DNA from 3 places in the Desulfosporosinus paludis genome. Region 1 is predicted to be linked to each of the others. Evidence: riboswitches for the same ligand, from Rfam matches in the RefSeq annotation. Region 1 holds a riboswitch; each other region holds the start of a gene.

Region 1 (5,173 bases):
TCCATAATTTGTATTTTTGCCTCTCAACATTCTGCAAACACGAGTGTTAGAATAAGTGAATACGTATCACCTCATCACACAATTCTGCAAAAAGTCCTAAGGTTCTTTCATTCGTGTTTTGGCGATGTTGCCATGCGAGCAGGATATAACGTACATAAACGATTGTTGTATGACTAATCAGCATGTCGTAAGAACGGCCTTGAAACTCCTTCTGCAACTTAAGAAGCGATTTTGTGCATTTAATAAAGGTTTCAATATCTAACCGCATGCTGTAATTCCTGATAATTTCTTCTTCGGTTAAAGTACGGTCCGTGCTAAGAATAGCTAACCATTCATTTTCATTCTTACGATGACTAACAAACACCATAACGATAGGAATTCTTGGAACCATTTGAGTGCGAATCGATCGTAAAATTCCTTTACCTTTTCCTTGGACTGGTGACGCAACTTTATATAATTCCTGAAGAGATAGCTTTCCACCGTTATGTAAAAAAGAGCGGGATCAGGTCATTAAGGAACGGGATCGGGCCCTGGAGGAAAAGGCGGATCTCCGGAAAGCCCTGGAAGAGCAAGCGGGCCAAATAACCCGGCTGAGTACAGAGCGCGACAGTTTGAAGACGAATGCGGAGGGGTTAAGGAATTCCAAGGCGAAGGTCGAGGCCAGGGCTTTAGTATTGGAGAAGGAACTGCTCACCGTGTGCCTTCCGTTACAGAAGGCCATTAGGCTACTGTTAGGGCTCTCTGCCATATGCCAGGAACGGCACTTAGGCAGGTCACGTTTGGCAGTTTCATATAGTGTATCCATACGTAGGTACCCGGTTGGTCGTTACCCTGCTTACCACAGGTGCGTCAATAGGCCTGCTTATACCCAACTTTCCTCATATTAGGTATACCTATTAATAGCCGGTGCATGACCGTCAGCGTTTCACAGCCACAGACCCGGATTCAGCCCACAGGCTTTACCATATATGGCCTGACTCGCCAGGCAACTCGACAGCGTTAGCAGTCTAATCCTGACTTTACCGACATGCTATTGTCCCCCAGAGGCTTTCGCATGAGGTTAGTCGGTTGTCTTACATCGCACCGCAGGAGCAATGATTTCTGAAAAAATATATATGAAACGCACAACGTGCGCACAGGAAATAAAGTATAATTGTGGAATTAGTACGATATGTTGAGATATCCAATGTTACCGTCCACACGGTGAACGTTGGGGGAGGGATAATTGGTGAAATTAGGAACATTCTTTAGAATGCTTCTCATTGCATTTGGTTTGGTGATTTCATTTCTCTCATTCCAAGGATGGTATATCGGTTGGCTAAATGAAAGGTTGCCTATGGATAGAAGTCGACTTATTCGAAGCGAACGAATCTTTGGGTTTTGCCTTATCTTTTTTGGAATAATGCAAACCGTCAAAGTATTAATTTATTAACCATTCTGATGGAGTGAGGAAACAGAAAGGTGGAATTGGTTATGGATCAATTAACGTCCTGTAAGACTTGCTCAAGAGAAGTTGCACAGTCCGCGACAGTTTGTCCTCATTGTGGTGCAAAACTTAAGCTAACACTAATTGAAAAGTTGATACTGTTCGTTCTGGTAAAGCCTAGCCGTAGTCGAGTAATGAGTCGATCTCACCCGCTTTCCAAAAGAAGGCCCCTTTCGAAGGTTGGTGGGTGGTAGGGGTGAAAGATTACTGGTGACTTGACGGGTGGTTGATACAAAATTTCATCGAAAATTGTACTTGACATATTCTATCTTCTTAAGTAATATTAGCCATAATTAAACCGAATTTTACAGGTGCCCAATGAGGGAGAATAGGGAACCGGGTGTAAGTCCCGGACGGACCCGCCACTGTAAAGGGGAGCTATTGCCATGACCACTCTGTAAGGAGGAAGGGGGCAAGGAAGCTATGAACCTGAGTCAGGAGACCTGCCTGTAAATACTAAGCATCGACTTCGCGTTTAAGTTGGTTTAGGTGAGGATGATGGAAAAATCCGCGCTCATAATGAGTTGCGGGTTTTTTGTTTTAATATAATATTAAGTTACTAATTTCGAGGGAGGAGAGGAAAATGTTCCCTTGGGAATTTCGTGACAAACCCCGTGACGAGTGTGGTGTTTTTGGTATTTATGCTCCAGGTAATAGTGTTGCCCTAAAAACTTACTATGGTCTCATTGCGCTGCAACATAGGGGAGAGGAAAGTGCCGGGATGGCAATTTCAGACGGGATAGAAATTAAATTACATAAGAAAATGGGGTTGGTTACGGAAGTTTTTAGTAAAGATCTTATAGAAACATTAAAGGGAAATGTAGCTATAGGACATGTAAGATATTCTACCAGTGGCGATAGTTCGGAAGCAAATGCCCAACCTTTGGTATATAAGGGCGAACAGGGCAGTTTCGCTGTAGCTCATAATGGGAACATAACCAATGTATGTCAATTAAAAAAGCGGTTTGCGCAAACCAGAGTAGCTAGACCAATCAACTTAGATAGTGAAGTTTTTTTGAGTTTTATAGCACATTACAGGAATCTCCCTCTTAAGAAACTTCTGGAACTCTATCTGAATGAAATATCAGGTTCATATTCGTTGGTAATGATGACAGAAAACAGTCTAATTGGCTTGCGAGACCCTTACGGAATGCGTCCATTATGCCTAGGAAAACTGAAAGGGTCTGAATTTGGTTATATTTTAGCTTCAGAAACTTGTGCAATTGGGGTTGCGGGTGGACGATGTAATTCAAGGACAAAGGGTAGTGATAGTGGACGATTCTCTTGTCCGGGGAACCACAAGCCGCCATATTGCCCAAATGCTTAGAGAAGCAGGAGCAAAAGAGGTGCATTTTTTGGTGGCTTCTCCCCCTTAAGATTTCCCTGTTACTATGGTATTGATATTCCGTCATCTGATGAGCTTGTTGCTGCGCATCAAACTCTTGAAGAAATCAGACATTATGTCGGGGCAGATAGCCTTTATTACCTCAGCTTAAAAGGAATGCTTCAAGTTTTACAGCAATCTAATGAGTTTTGCACAGCTTGTTTTGACGGGGTTTATCCAGTTCCGGTTTTTAAGCAAGAAACCGGTTGAAAAAGCGGCCTCTAAGTAAATATATGATAACATTCAGGTGCCCGCAAGGGAGAATAGGGAACCGGGTGCAAGTCCCGGACGGTCCCGCCACTGTAACCGGTAGTCCATCTCATAACCACCGCTTGTTGTCCGTTAGGAAAAACAAGCGGGAAGGGAGACGCGGGCGTTACTCCGGAAGCCAGGAGACCTGCCTGAACTGTTGTGAGCTGTTTTCTAATAAAGGCAGCAAGACGGGAACGGTGGAAATGTTCACATCTAATAAGGTGTGGACTTTTTTTATTAACCATTTTTAAAAGGGAGGTATGCAGACATAGACATATGTGTTTAAAATTTTTACTCTATAAAAAGTTACGAGGAGGATTAATGATGAGTTTATTAACGAGCGCGTTGGAAGGAACAATTACTACCGAAATGGAGCAGGTGGCGGCCCGTGAGAAAGTCTCACCAGAATTTATCAGGCAGGGAGTTGCTGCTGGTACAATAGTAATTCCTTGTAATATTCACCATAAGACTATTATTCCTGTTGGGATAGGATATGGGTTGCGGACAAAGGTCAGTGCCAGTATTGGTCTTTACGGTAGTGAAGCTACAATTAGTGAAGAAGTTGAAAAGATCAAAACAGCATTGGCAGCAGGTACGGATGCTCTGATGGATCTAAGCGTCAGCGGTGATATTGATACAATGCGTAAAGAAACATTAAATTCTGTTTCCGTTCCGGTTGGAACACTGCCAGTTTATCAGGCAATCGCTGAAGCTGGGGAAAAGTACGGTTCGAGCGTGAAAATGGAAGCTGAGGAAATGTTTGAAGTCATTGAACGGCATGCGGCAGATGGTGTTGACTTCCTAGCCTTACACTGCGCAACGACCATGGATGTTGTGGAACGAGCAAAGAGAGAAGGCCGTATTGACTCTTTGGTAAGTTACGGAGGTGTTCACTTAATCGGCTGGATGATCGCCAATCAATGTGAAAACCCCCTTTATGAACAATATGATCGGGTATTGGAAATTGCCAGGAAATATCATGTTACTCTCAGCCTGGCTGACGGGATGAGGCCGGGTTGTGTGGCTGATTCTTTGGACGGAGCGCAGGTTCAGGAACTGGTTATCTTGGGAGAACTGGTCAGGCGGGCTCGGGAGGCGGGGGTTCAAATCATGATTAAGGGACCTGGACATATGCCTCTAGATCATGTGAAGGCGACTGTCACTTTGCAAAAGAGCCTTTGTAAGGGAGCCCCATATTTTGTTTTTGGGCCATTGCTAACGGATATTGCCGCCGGTTATGACCATATTAATGCTGCTATCGGGGGAGCCCTCAGTGCCTGGGCCGGTGCGGAATTTCTTTGTTATGTTACCCCGGCTGAACATATTGGCGTACCCAGCGTTGATCAGGTGCACGAGGGAGTCATAGCCGCCCGTATCGCTGCACATGCCGGCGACCTGGCCAAAGGGATGAAAGAAGCCCATCAATGGGATTTGGAAATGTCTATGGCCCGGAAGAACCTGGACTGGAAAAGACAACTGGAATTGGCCCTTGATCCGCAGAGAGCAAAAGAGATCAGGAAAACCCGAAATAGTGGGGAATCCACGGCTTGTGCCATGTGCGGGAAGTACTGTGCCATGGAAATTGTCGCTAAGTATCTGAACACATCAAAGCATAGTTGTTAAGAAGGGAAAGGTGGATAAGATGACACAGGTTTTAAAAGCACGTTCAGGAATCATCACCGAGGAAATGGAAGCGGTGGCAGCTGATGAGAATCTTGATGTAGAGTTTATCCGGCAGGGAGTTGCAGAAGGGAGAATTGTCATTCCCAGAAACAGAAAACGGAAGGAATTTAAATACTGTGGGATCGGGGAAGGTTTGAGGATTAAGGTTAATGCCCTGATCGGCACCTCCAGTGATCGTGATGACATGGAAATGGAAGCCCGAAAGCTGGCGATTGCGGAAGAAGCTGGCTGCGATAGTTTTATGGATTTAAGTACGGGAAAAGATATTGATGGCATGAGAAAACAGTCCTTGTCCCTGGCTCATGTTGCTGTAGGCAGCACAATGATTTACCAGGCAGGCATCGAAGCGATTGAAAAATACGGCAGTG
Region 2 (5,173 bases), 1.4 Mb from region 1:
TTTAGTCGGACACACCGGCAGCGGTAAAAGTACTGTTGCTAATCTCCTCATGCGTTTTTATCCCATCACTCGGGGGGAGATTCTTATAGACGAGATCCCTCTTACTGAGGTGTCTGATCAGGAACTGCGAAGTAAAGTGGGCCTTGTAGCTCAAGACCCGTTTTTATTCGTGGGAAATATTTCGAGCAACATTGCCCTGGCCAGACCAACTGTCCAAGAGAAAGAGGTTGAAGAAGCACTTTCTTTTGTTCAAGCAGAGGAATTTATACGAAAACTCCCCCAAGGATTTCAAGAACCGGTGGGGAACGAGGGGCAACCTTGTCCAATGGGCAACGTCAGCTAATCTGTTTTGCTCGAACCATAGCCGGTAACCCCAAAATTCTAGTCTTAGATGAAGCAACAGCAAACGTCGATACAGAAACGGAAGAAGCGATTCAAACTGCCTTAAATAAAATGCGGAAAGGTCGTACAACCATCGCTATCGCCCACCGACTTTCGACCATTCAGGACGCTGATCTGATTTTAGTACTCCACCACGGGAGAATTGCAGAAAGAGGTAAACATGCAGAACTTTTGGCCAAAGAAGGATTGTACCATAAAATGTTTATGCTTCAACAAGGAGAGAATCAAACGAAAAACAGCTAGGAAATCTCATTTTGATTTTTCCCAGCCATTCTAAAATTCTATAAAGTTTTGATTAGTTTTTTATTACGCTTTATCACTTGGAATAATGAACCATGCTACTAGATAAGCCAGAAAACCTGTCCCCCCTACCAGGAGAAGAAGTAAAGCTCCTATCCGAACAAGACTAGGATCAAGGTCTAAGTACTCCGCAATCCCGCCACAAACCCCTCCAAGCTGCTTGTCGTGACTAGATCTATACAAACGTCTGGACATTCTTTTTCCTCCTTTTATCATTTGCCAAAGTACATCTGGTATTTCAGGTAAAAGGTAACCTCTCCACCCTTAATACGCAAATACTGACCCAAATGTTACAGGCAGGAAAAAATGCAAAAGTATAAGGCTTGTCTTTTCGAGCAAGCCTTATACTTATAATTCAAAAATTCTGTTGAAAAAGTTAATTTTGAATTACTCTGGAAGAAACGTTGCGCAGTCTGTCATCTCAGTGCTTTGGGCATTAGGGGATTGAACTTCGATCTTATCCGCATGACAATGATCCCCTGTACCATAGTAATGACAGGTGTTAACAAGACATTTAATTCCACCATTAGGCTGAGGCATTTTCTTAGCTTGTCCAGACATATTAAAATTCCTCCTTAAATTAAAATTCTCTATTATAATCTCCAGATCGTTAGATTTTATAAATCCATATATTTACATAGAGGAGTGAATGATATAATAATGGTATAACGTTTTACTTTAAAGCATTATACCTAACAAAAAACTTTTTGAATTATTATAAGTTGCGCGAACTATAGACTAGAAGGAGAGATATCATGAAAAAGATCTTAGGAATAGTTGCTTCGCAAAGGAAATTGGCCAATGGCGAAATCTTAATTAAAGAAACGGCTGCCTCAATTGGAGAAGAAGTAAAACTTGATCTTCTCAAGCTGCCAGAATTAAACCTTCGGCCCTGCAAAGCGTGTTATGCCTGTTTAGTCCCAGATCAACCATGTCCTCTTATCGATGATTTATATTCAGTATTCGAAAGAATAAAAGAAGCTGATGGAATCATTTTATCAGCTCCATGCTACGCCTTAGGCCCTGCTGGGATAACCAAACTGTTAGGTGATAGGATTATCGCCCTTGCACAACATATCGATGAAATCTGGGGAAAACCTTGTGTGATCATTGGTACTGCAGGAATCAAAGGTTGGGAAGGGTATACCCTATCTGCTTTAATCGCCAATGCTCGATTTCTGGGTCTGGAGGTTAAAGATGCCCATATGTTTATTGGCGCCCTGCCCGGTGAGGCTTTATTACAGTCAGAAGTGAAGGAACGAATACAAGCTCTTGGAAACTCGTTATTCGGTGAACCTCGCCCATTAGAAGCCGGTCAATGTCCTACCTGTTGGTCCGACCTCTGGAAGTTCCCCAGACCTAATCATGCTGTCTGCCCGTTTTGCGGTCAGGAAGCGGAGATTCGTTCATTGGACAACGGAACGAATTTGCATTGGGAGTTTGGTCCTAAAGCCAGTCGCTTTAACAAAAGTGATTTGAAAGAACATTTTCAGGTCTGGTTGAACGATCAAGTTCGAGAGTTTGGTAAACGCCGTAAAGAGCTGGCGGTTATACGAAATCGCTACAAAGGTTAGGTACACTGAAATACACTAGTCACGACGCGGAAGAAGATTCAAAAAAGTCTTGTAATCTAGTCCTTCATGGATTAAAATACGATTAATTCAATAATTATTTTTATAGGTGCCCTTAAATGGGGAGAATAGGGAACTGGGTGAAAATCCCGGACGGACCCACCACTGTAAAAGAGGAGACTTGTACATTAACCACTGGGAAACCGGGAAGGGGTATAAGTTGCTGATTCTAAGTCAGGAGACCTGCCTATAATGTAAGTGACCTGGATCAAGGTAAAGTTCATGGTCAATTTTCTTATTCATAAAGGATAGAAAATTGATTGTGAACTTTTGTTTTTTATAGGAAAGGGGGTGGAAACATTGGGATATCAGGGGCGGGATATCGAAGTAGTTTCGATAAACCCAGAACAATATCTTGTAGCTTCTTGTGATTCCTGCGGGGCGATTGGCCTAAAAAGTTTTGACATAGTTCAGGTTGCCTGGTCCATCACAGGGAGGCTGACGGCACGAGTAGCCTTATTGGAAATTTTAGCCGTGGGAGCGACGCCTAAGGTCATGACCGTGGCGATTTCTAATGAACCATACCCGACAGGTGAAGAATTATTAAAGGGGGTGAAGGAAGAGCTGATATCCGCCGGTCTGGCACTCCCTTTAGCCATCAGCACAGAAAAGAACATGGTGACACAAGAAACTGCACTCGGTATCAGTGTCGTAGGAATAGTAATGAAACATCAATTGCGGCTTGGAACTTCCCAACCTGGAGATGACGTCTTTTGTTTAGGTCTGCCCAAAGTTGGCCCTGAAGCCAGTAACCCTGAGGATCCTGAAATTATCCAGATAAAGCATCTGAATAAGCTTTTAGGAATCTCAGAAATTCATGACATGATACCCGTTGGATCGAGAGGAATCCGCACGGAGGCAGAGCAGCTTGCCTTAAATAGCCATAGCCGGCTGTTGTTCTACCCGTCTTGTAGCTTAAATATGGACAAATCGGCCGGACCTTCTACCTGCCTAATCATTTCGTCGCCTCGCCCGGTTACAAATCTTGTTTTTTCAGATCTTAAACAACTACCTATTCATAAGATTGGAACGCTAGTCTAACCACTTTTATTAAAGAGCATCACTTACTTATTTCTACTGAAACGACCACTTAATTTAAGGAGGAGTAAACTTATGAGTCAAATTAACACCGAATCTAAGGAAGTTAAACTTTCTGCTTGGAATGTCAAAAGACTTTCCATCATGGCCATTTTCATTGCCTTAAGTGCTGTAGGTGCATTGATTAAAATTCCAAGTCCTGTCGGAACAATTGGCATGGATTCAGCTCCAGGATTTTTCAGTGCCTTAGCCTTTGGAGGCATTGAAGGTGCGGTTGTTATTTCCTTTGGGCATTTGTTAACATCGGCGGTGGTCGGATTCCCTTTAACTATTCCTGTCCATCTTTATATTGCTTTCCAGATGGCTTTATGGGCTTTGGCCTATCGCTGGGTAAACAAAACGCTGGGTCTTATACCGGCAGTCATCGTAGGTATCATCCTCAATGGGGTTGTATCTTCTTTTGCCATGGTTCCCATCATGGGAATGGGGGGCGCTCTGGGAGTACTGCCTTTTCTCGTCGTCGGATCAGCACTTAATGTCATTGTTTCCGCGATTGCTTATAAAGCCATTAAGGGAAGCCGCTTAATTTAAACTCATAAGGAGGAAACCTTAGAAACCGTGGGAATTGAAAGAGCTGACAAAGACTTAGAAAATAAGAATGCCATTGAACTTACGAATGTCTCATATTATTATCCAAACGCTGTAGAAGCAAGTTTAAAAACCATATCCTTAACCGTGGAAAAGGGAAAGTTCATCGTTTTAATGGGAGAAACCGGAGCAGGAAAAACGACCCTTAGTTTGTGTCTTAACGGGCTGATTCCACAACTTCTTGAAGGTAAGCTGACAGGTCAAGTGGTCGTGGCCGGTCAGGATGTAAGGAAGACTCCTGTACAATTGATGTCCAAATTTTTGGGGCTCGTCCTCCAGGACCCGGAGAGTCAGCTTATTGGTCGAACGGTGGAGGAAGACACCGCTTTTGGCCCCCGTAACATTTCAGTACCTTTAGAAGAGATCCAACAGAGAGTTAATGGTACTTTAGAGAAAGTAAGACTTCAAGGCTATAATCAACGATTGACAGAAGAGTTATCCGGTGGGGAGAAACAACGTTTGGCGATTGCTGGAGTCCTGGCGATGGAACCTGAAATCTTAGTGCTCGATGAACCGACCTCGGAACTCGATCCAATAGGTCGATCAGAAATTTTCACGACCTTAGATGACTTGCGCAGGAAGAAGGATTTAACCATTATGTTGGTCGAACATTCCAGCGAAGATGTGCTCAAAACGGCAGATGAGGTCGTCGTAATCAATCAAGGAGAAATAATTTGGCGTGGTGAACCTGTTCAACTTTTTCGCAATGTTCCTCTCCTGCAACAGTATGGAATTAAACCCTTACCCGTCAGTCTTATGGGCTGGAACCTCTATGAAAAAGGATGGATTTCAATCGACGCTATCCCTTTAGACCTACCGTCTGCGGAACACTTAATCAGGACCTTGCTCTCCAACCATGGTCAGCACAAAAGTAACCCACTCCTACCGTTACGGAAAAAAGAATTAAGCTCCTCTCAGGGAGAAAGAGCTGTGCAGATTAACGATCTTTTTTATCAATATAACTCAAATCAGCCTGCTTTGCGGAGCATAAACCTAACGATAGAGAGCGGCGAGTTTGTGGCCCTAATTGGACAAAACGGTGCCGGCAAAACCACGTTAGTCAGACATTTGAATGGACTCTTGAAACCAACACGGGGAGACGTCATTATTCGAGGTATGAATACGAAGCAGTATGATACGTCTCATTTAGCCAG
Region 3 (5,173 bases), 350 kb from region 1:
TAAGGAACTAAGGCCATTGAACCCATGGAAACATTAGGATGTATGCCCAGGACAACCGTCGCTTCGAGGGATTTGCCAAGTTCCTCTGAACGTCGAAAATACTCCCATAAACGTTGGCGAGAATGAAGGCTTATGCCTAATTTATCCTTCCCTTTTAACTGCATGCGATGATAGCCCCCGGTTTCAACCCCCGTTTCCGGATCTTTGGCAATGACTAAGCCTGCGGTAATATAAGGGCCAGCATCAATCGGAAAGTGAGTTAGAATCGGTAACTTAAAGAGATCCACCTCGGGGCCAACGAAGGCATTTTCTTGGAATGGAACATCTGCCACCTCAACTGGGTCGATCCGCTGATTAATGCGCTGAGAAAATTCAGCGGCCAAATTATCTGGAGCAACTCCCATGGCCAAAGCCAGGCGCTCTCGGGGCGCTAAGACATTGGTGACAACGGAAATATTATGCCCTTTGATGTTTTCAAAAATTGTCAATGGATAACGGCGGACTTTTTCCAGTTCCATAATCAAGGTACTTATCTCATACTTAGGGTCAATCTCCTCGTGAACATGGACAACATCCGAAGGATTATGGGCCTTCACTCGTTCAATAAAGCCTCTCAAATCCTGCTCCAACTTCATCCCCTCCTCAAGAAAATAAAGGTCAACGTTCGATTAATGCTGATTTTTCTAGGGCACCGTAAACACTCTTTGTTAGGATTCCTGCAACAATGGTTCCTACTAAGGCCGTTAGAGCTGAAGATAAAAGTGCAATCTTCCAGTCAAGATGAATGACATAAATCAATCCAATCGTAACGCATAAGTTGCCGATAACAGTACAACCGAACATAGCTAAGATATGGTGGCTTAATTTCTTCATGGAAAAATTAGCAGCAATTAATGAATACACGATGGAGCCGATAGTATTGGCGAATAAGAAGAAAAAAGCCAGCGGCGAATAGGCTGTTGCCATGGCTACAATGGCTTCCACTAATCCGGCAATAATGCCTGCAGGCTGTTTGTACATTAAGACAATGAGACCCGTGAAAAATGCCCAGCAGGTGCCATTAAGAAGTAAAAGGGTAGGATCCAAAATACCGTCGATTCTTCCAGTTACCTGCTCCATAATCACGAAGACAATTCCGATGATGACGGAGCCTACAAGGGCTTTGGTGTCAGTTCTGAATAATTTTTCTTTCATTTCAATTCTCCTCCTAAAGTTTGATGATTATATTAATGGTAATAACCTGACTGCAAGGCTGATGCTTATTACCAATAACATCGCAGCGATTAAGGCAATATCGTAATACTTCATCTCTAAATCTGTTGAAAAAGTTCGGGTTTTGCTTCGTCCATACCCTCTCAGCTCCATGGCTAGGGCTATTTCTGTAGAACGTCGTACAGCGCGATACAAAAAAGGCAGGAAGGTTGGAATAATGGCTTTAAGATCGTCCCAAACATTTTCCATCTTTAAGCCTCTGGTACGCTGGCTATCGATGATGGATACATATTCAGCTTTCATAAGCGGGAGGAAGCGAACGCCAAGCCCCACCAGCATGGCAAAACGGTAAGGAATTCTGAATTTGATGAGCATCAAGGTAAAATCTTGAGCTGAAGCCGAGGTGAAAAATTGCAGACTTGCAGAGAAAATGAGGGTGGCCTTAAGTATACCGGTGATCGCTAAAGGAATAGCTTCACTGTAAATTTTGAGGATTCCCCATTGATAGATCAGAATACCTTCCCGGCAGAAGATTAGCTGAACGAACAATATCTGAAGACCCAAAAGCAAGATGATCATGATCATAACCTTATATTGTTTTAAGGAACCAGATAGGATCAAAGAGGCTACAATGCATACTAATAAAACAAGACTCAACTGAACAGCGGTTTGACAACTCAGGGCAAAGTAGATCATCAGTGCATACCAGACTAACTTCGTCCGGGGATCTAGCTTAGAAACTCCCATCCCAGCCCCCCCTAAATAAAGCAATGTCTTGAAAATTCAGTCCAATTTCTTTAAGTGCCTCGTTATATTCCGGAAGATCTTTTATGGAAATATCAAATTGCAGGCGATGGTTATTCAGCGCAACTAAGCGATTCGAATAGGCTTTGGCCAACGTGAGATCGTGGGTTATACACAAAATTGTTTTGCCTTTTTGAGATAAGTCGAAAAGTTTATTCATAATCATAAACCCTTGGTTTTCATCGAGGCCCGAGGTGGGTTCATCAGCAATGATGAATTCCGGATCACCGGCAAGGATGGAGGCTAAGGCTAAAAGCTGTCTCTGACCACGGCTTAAGCGCTGAGGATGCATTTTCTTATAATCCAGCAGCCCTACGAATTCTAAGCACTCATCAATTTTCTGATCAATGACTGCCTCTCGCTCCCCTCTTAGCTTCAACGAAAATCCAACTTCTTCTTCCAAGGTGCTTGCAAAGATCTGGTGGTCGGGGTTTTGAAATAGAAAACCTATTTGTGTGCGGATTTTTGTCAGGTTTTCCCTATTCAACAGCTTGCCAAACAGTTTGATTTCACCTTTACAAGGCTTTAAGAGACCGATAAGCAATTTGGCTAAAGTCGATTTTCCAGATCCGTTTAAACCAATGATTGATATAAAATCACCCTTATAAACTTCTAAATGAATATCTTCACAACCTATTAGATTATTTCTGTATCGATAGGAAACATTGATGATTTTAGCGATACTTTCCTTAGGACTACTGTTAGCTATTGCAGCATCAGCGGCGTATTTCAACCTTCTCTTTTGGAGTAAGACCTGATCGTTGTAATAGTCTTCAGGCAAATACTCCTTGATAATTTCACCATCCTTAAGATAAAAGACTCTGTTAGCATAACTGAGGACCTCTTCAATTCGATCCATAACCAAAACGATCGTAAGGTTTTGATGTTTATTAAGCTGACTTAAGCGCTTATAAATCTCTAAGCGACCTTGAGGATCCAGCTCAGCGGTTGGTTGATCAAGAATCAAAATTGGAGCATTAAGGGCTAAAACACCTGCCAAAACCACACGTTGAGCCTGGCCTCCGGAAAGCGAAGCGGTCTGTCTGTTCTCATAACCGTCCAAACCCACAAATTTCAACGTATTATTAACAATCTGCTCTGTTTGTTCACAAGGAATCCCCAGATTGCCGAGGCCAAAAGCAACATCTTCATAGACATCGAGACTGATGATTTGATTATGGGGTTCCTGCATCATGTATCCCACATAATCTGACATATGATTGAGATGCACATCCTTAATATCTTGGCCTAAGATTGTGATTTTACCTGTTAATTCCGCGTTATGATAGTGTGGAATAGCACCTGTGATCGAGTGCAATAAAATCGACTTGCCAGAAGCAACACCACCGGTAATAACAATAAAATCACCTCGCTTAATTTCAAAGTTAATGTTTTTAAGAGCAGGCTTTTCTTCATTTGGAAATACAAGTTTTTCGATTATTATGGTTGCAATTGTCTCCATAGACACTCCTAAATTAAAAAAATAAAAAGTTCTAGCTTTCAAGAAGCTAGAACTTTACCATTGTTCTTTTTGAATTATTTTGTAGGCAGGTCTCCTGACTTATAGACTCAAATGTACGCCTTCCCAGTTACACCAGTGGCAAATGTACATTTTCAACATCTAATTACAGTGGTGGGTCCGTCCAGGATTTTAACCTGGTTCCCTATTATCCCTTGATGGGCACCTATAAATATGTATTTAGTTGACTTTATAATAGAATAATTCAATTAGTTTGTCAATAAGGGGTTTTAAAGTTGATGCGATTTAAAATGATCATCTTTTGATTGAACCAACTCATTCGAAGATCTGACTGAACAGGGATAACTGGCCTTTCGCCTAATTTGTTGACAGCTCTCTTTAGCATCCTTCGATGATGCAAATATGATTGGATCTGCTATCATCACTATGGCCTGTGCAGAAACCAACCCGTATACAAGATGGTTCCATACAGCTGAGTAGAACGTCTTTGTCAATCCAAACTTCTTTAGCATACCAAATTTTTGCCCGCCAATAAGGCTGCCAAGGGTTAACATTGATATGAACAATCCTTTAATCAGGTGATGATCTTTCCCTGTTTTCTTTAAGAGATAGGTTAATAACGTTCCCCAAATTGAGCCTATTCCTAAATGAGTCATCTGGCCTAAAATAAAATTCTTTCTGCGTTTTGTTCTGAAAGGAGCTACAAATAATCCGCCTGCTATATGTCCATATAAGGCCTCGGTTTTACCTGCCTTGAATATTAACAGATTTGATATATCCATAAAGATTGTTCCTATTAAACCTCCCAAAAGCCCAATCGTGATAGAATCCCTCATCTTACCAAATCTCAGTAATGAATCCGTTAGTTTAATAAAAGACTTCAACATACTCCCCCCCATTCTTAATGTTAATTATTTTGCTCCAATTGGGAGGGTTTTAACTGTTGTAATATTTGGCAAAACAAAAATTACAGCGGCTATGAATCACAACGCTGTTGCTGCAGCTCTGGTAATTAAGATCGAAATTCTCAGGTTTTTTGCATTATTTTTAGTTGCGAGGTACAATCTAACAAAAGGTGTATAGGGGGCGAATTAACGTGAATGAAGTACTGTCCATTTTAAACGACCGTTCAGCTGTTGGATATTTAGCTACAGTTGATGAAGGGAAACCGAGAGTTAGACCATGGGGATTCATGTTTGAAGAAAAAGGAAGACTATATTTCTGCACTGCAAGTACTAAAGAGGTCTATAAACAATTAATGGCTGTGCCCTATATTGAATTCTCCAAAACTACCAAAGACATGGTTTGGGTTAGAGTCAGCGGAGAAATCACGTTTGAGGAGGACATCCGCATGAAGGAAAAAATCTTCGAACACGCCCCTAATCTTAAACAGCTTTATCAGTCAGCAGACAATCCCGTTCTTAAACTTTTTTATTTAGAACATGGAAAAGCGACTATTTACGATTTTTCGCCAAATCCTCCAAAATCATTTGATTTTTAGGCTAATACCTACGCCGCTGAATAAAATTAGCGGCTTTTCTTATGTCATCGTAACCTAGAAGATCGCCCAGACAACTGGTTGTCTGATTAGCGCCAAACACTGGCACACTTACTTACCCTAGAATCATTGGAGCAGGAGGATAAAAATCATGAATAGTCCGAATTTGGCAAAACTAG

The links. A riboswitch is a leader RNA that binds a small molecule or an ion and turns the genes downstream of it on or off. The one in region 1 is predicted to bind cobalamin.
Region 2: another riboswitch for cobalamin. It lies ahead of VZF35_RS25380 (AIR synthase related protein); the one in region 1 lies ahead of VZF35_RS05805 (amidophosphoribosyltransferase).
Region 3: another riboswitch for cobalamin. It lies ahead of VZF35_RS04190 (ABC transporter ATP-binding protein); the one in region 1 lies ahead of VZF35_RS05805 (amidophosphoribosyltransferase).

Annotation. Positions count from the first base shown of each region.
Region 1 covers NZ_CP144211.1:1,144,192-1,149,364, reverse strand. The annotation lists gene VZF35_RS05815 (hypothetical protein) at 47-391, opposite strand; gene VZF35_RS05810 (hypothetical protein) at 1,229-1,432, shown strand; cobalamin riboswitch at 1,779-1,952, shown strand; partial or broken gene VZF35_RS05805 (amidophosphoribosyltransferase) at 2,070-3,080, shown strand; cobalamin riboswitch at 3,099-3,290, shown strand; gene thiC (phosphomethylpyrimidine synthase ThiC) at 3,447-4,745, shown strand; gene bzaB (B12 lower ligand biosynthesis ThiC-like protein BzaB) at 4,765-5,173, shown strand, end outside.
Region 2 covers NZ_CP144211.1:5,123,846-5,129,018, forward strand. The annotation lists partial or broken gene VZF35_RS25360 (ABC transporter ATP-binding protein) at 1-645, shown strand, start outside; gene VZF35_RS25365 (PspC domain-containing protein) at 709-897, opposite strand; gene VZF35_RS25370 (DUF1540 domain-containing protein) at 1,090-1,263, opposite strand; gene VZF35_RS25375 (flavodoxin family protein) at 1,458-2,276, shown strand; cobalamin riboswitch at 2,364-2,539, shown strand; gene VZF35_RS25380 (AIR synthase related protein) at 2,625-3,374, shown strand; gene VZF35_RS25385 (ECF transporter S component) at 3,447-3,962, shown strand; gene VZF35_RS25390 (ABC transporter ATP-binding protein) at 3,990-5,173, shown strand, end outside.
Region 3 covers NZ_CP144211.1:799,079-804,251, forward strand. The annotation lists gene VZF35_RS04175 (UbiD family decarboxylase) at 1-629, opposite strand, end outside; gene VZF35_RS04180 (hypothetical protein) at 658-1,194, opposite strand; gene VZF35_RS04185 (energy-coupling factor transporter transmembrane component T family protein) at 1,222-1,959, opposite strand; gene VZF35_RS04190 (ABC transporter ATP-binding protein) at 1,946-3,478, opposite strand; cobalamin riboswitch at 3,545-3,720, opposite strand; gene VZF35_RS04195 (hypothetical protein) at 3,766-4,383, opposite strand; gene VZF35_RS04200 (pyridoxamine 5'-phosphate oxidase family protein) at 4,593-4,997, shown strand; gene VZF35_RS04205 (GNAT family N-acetyltransferase) at 5,146-5,173, shown strand, end outside.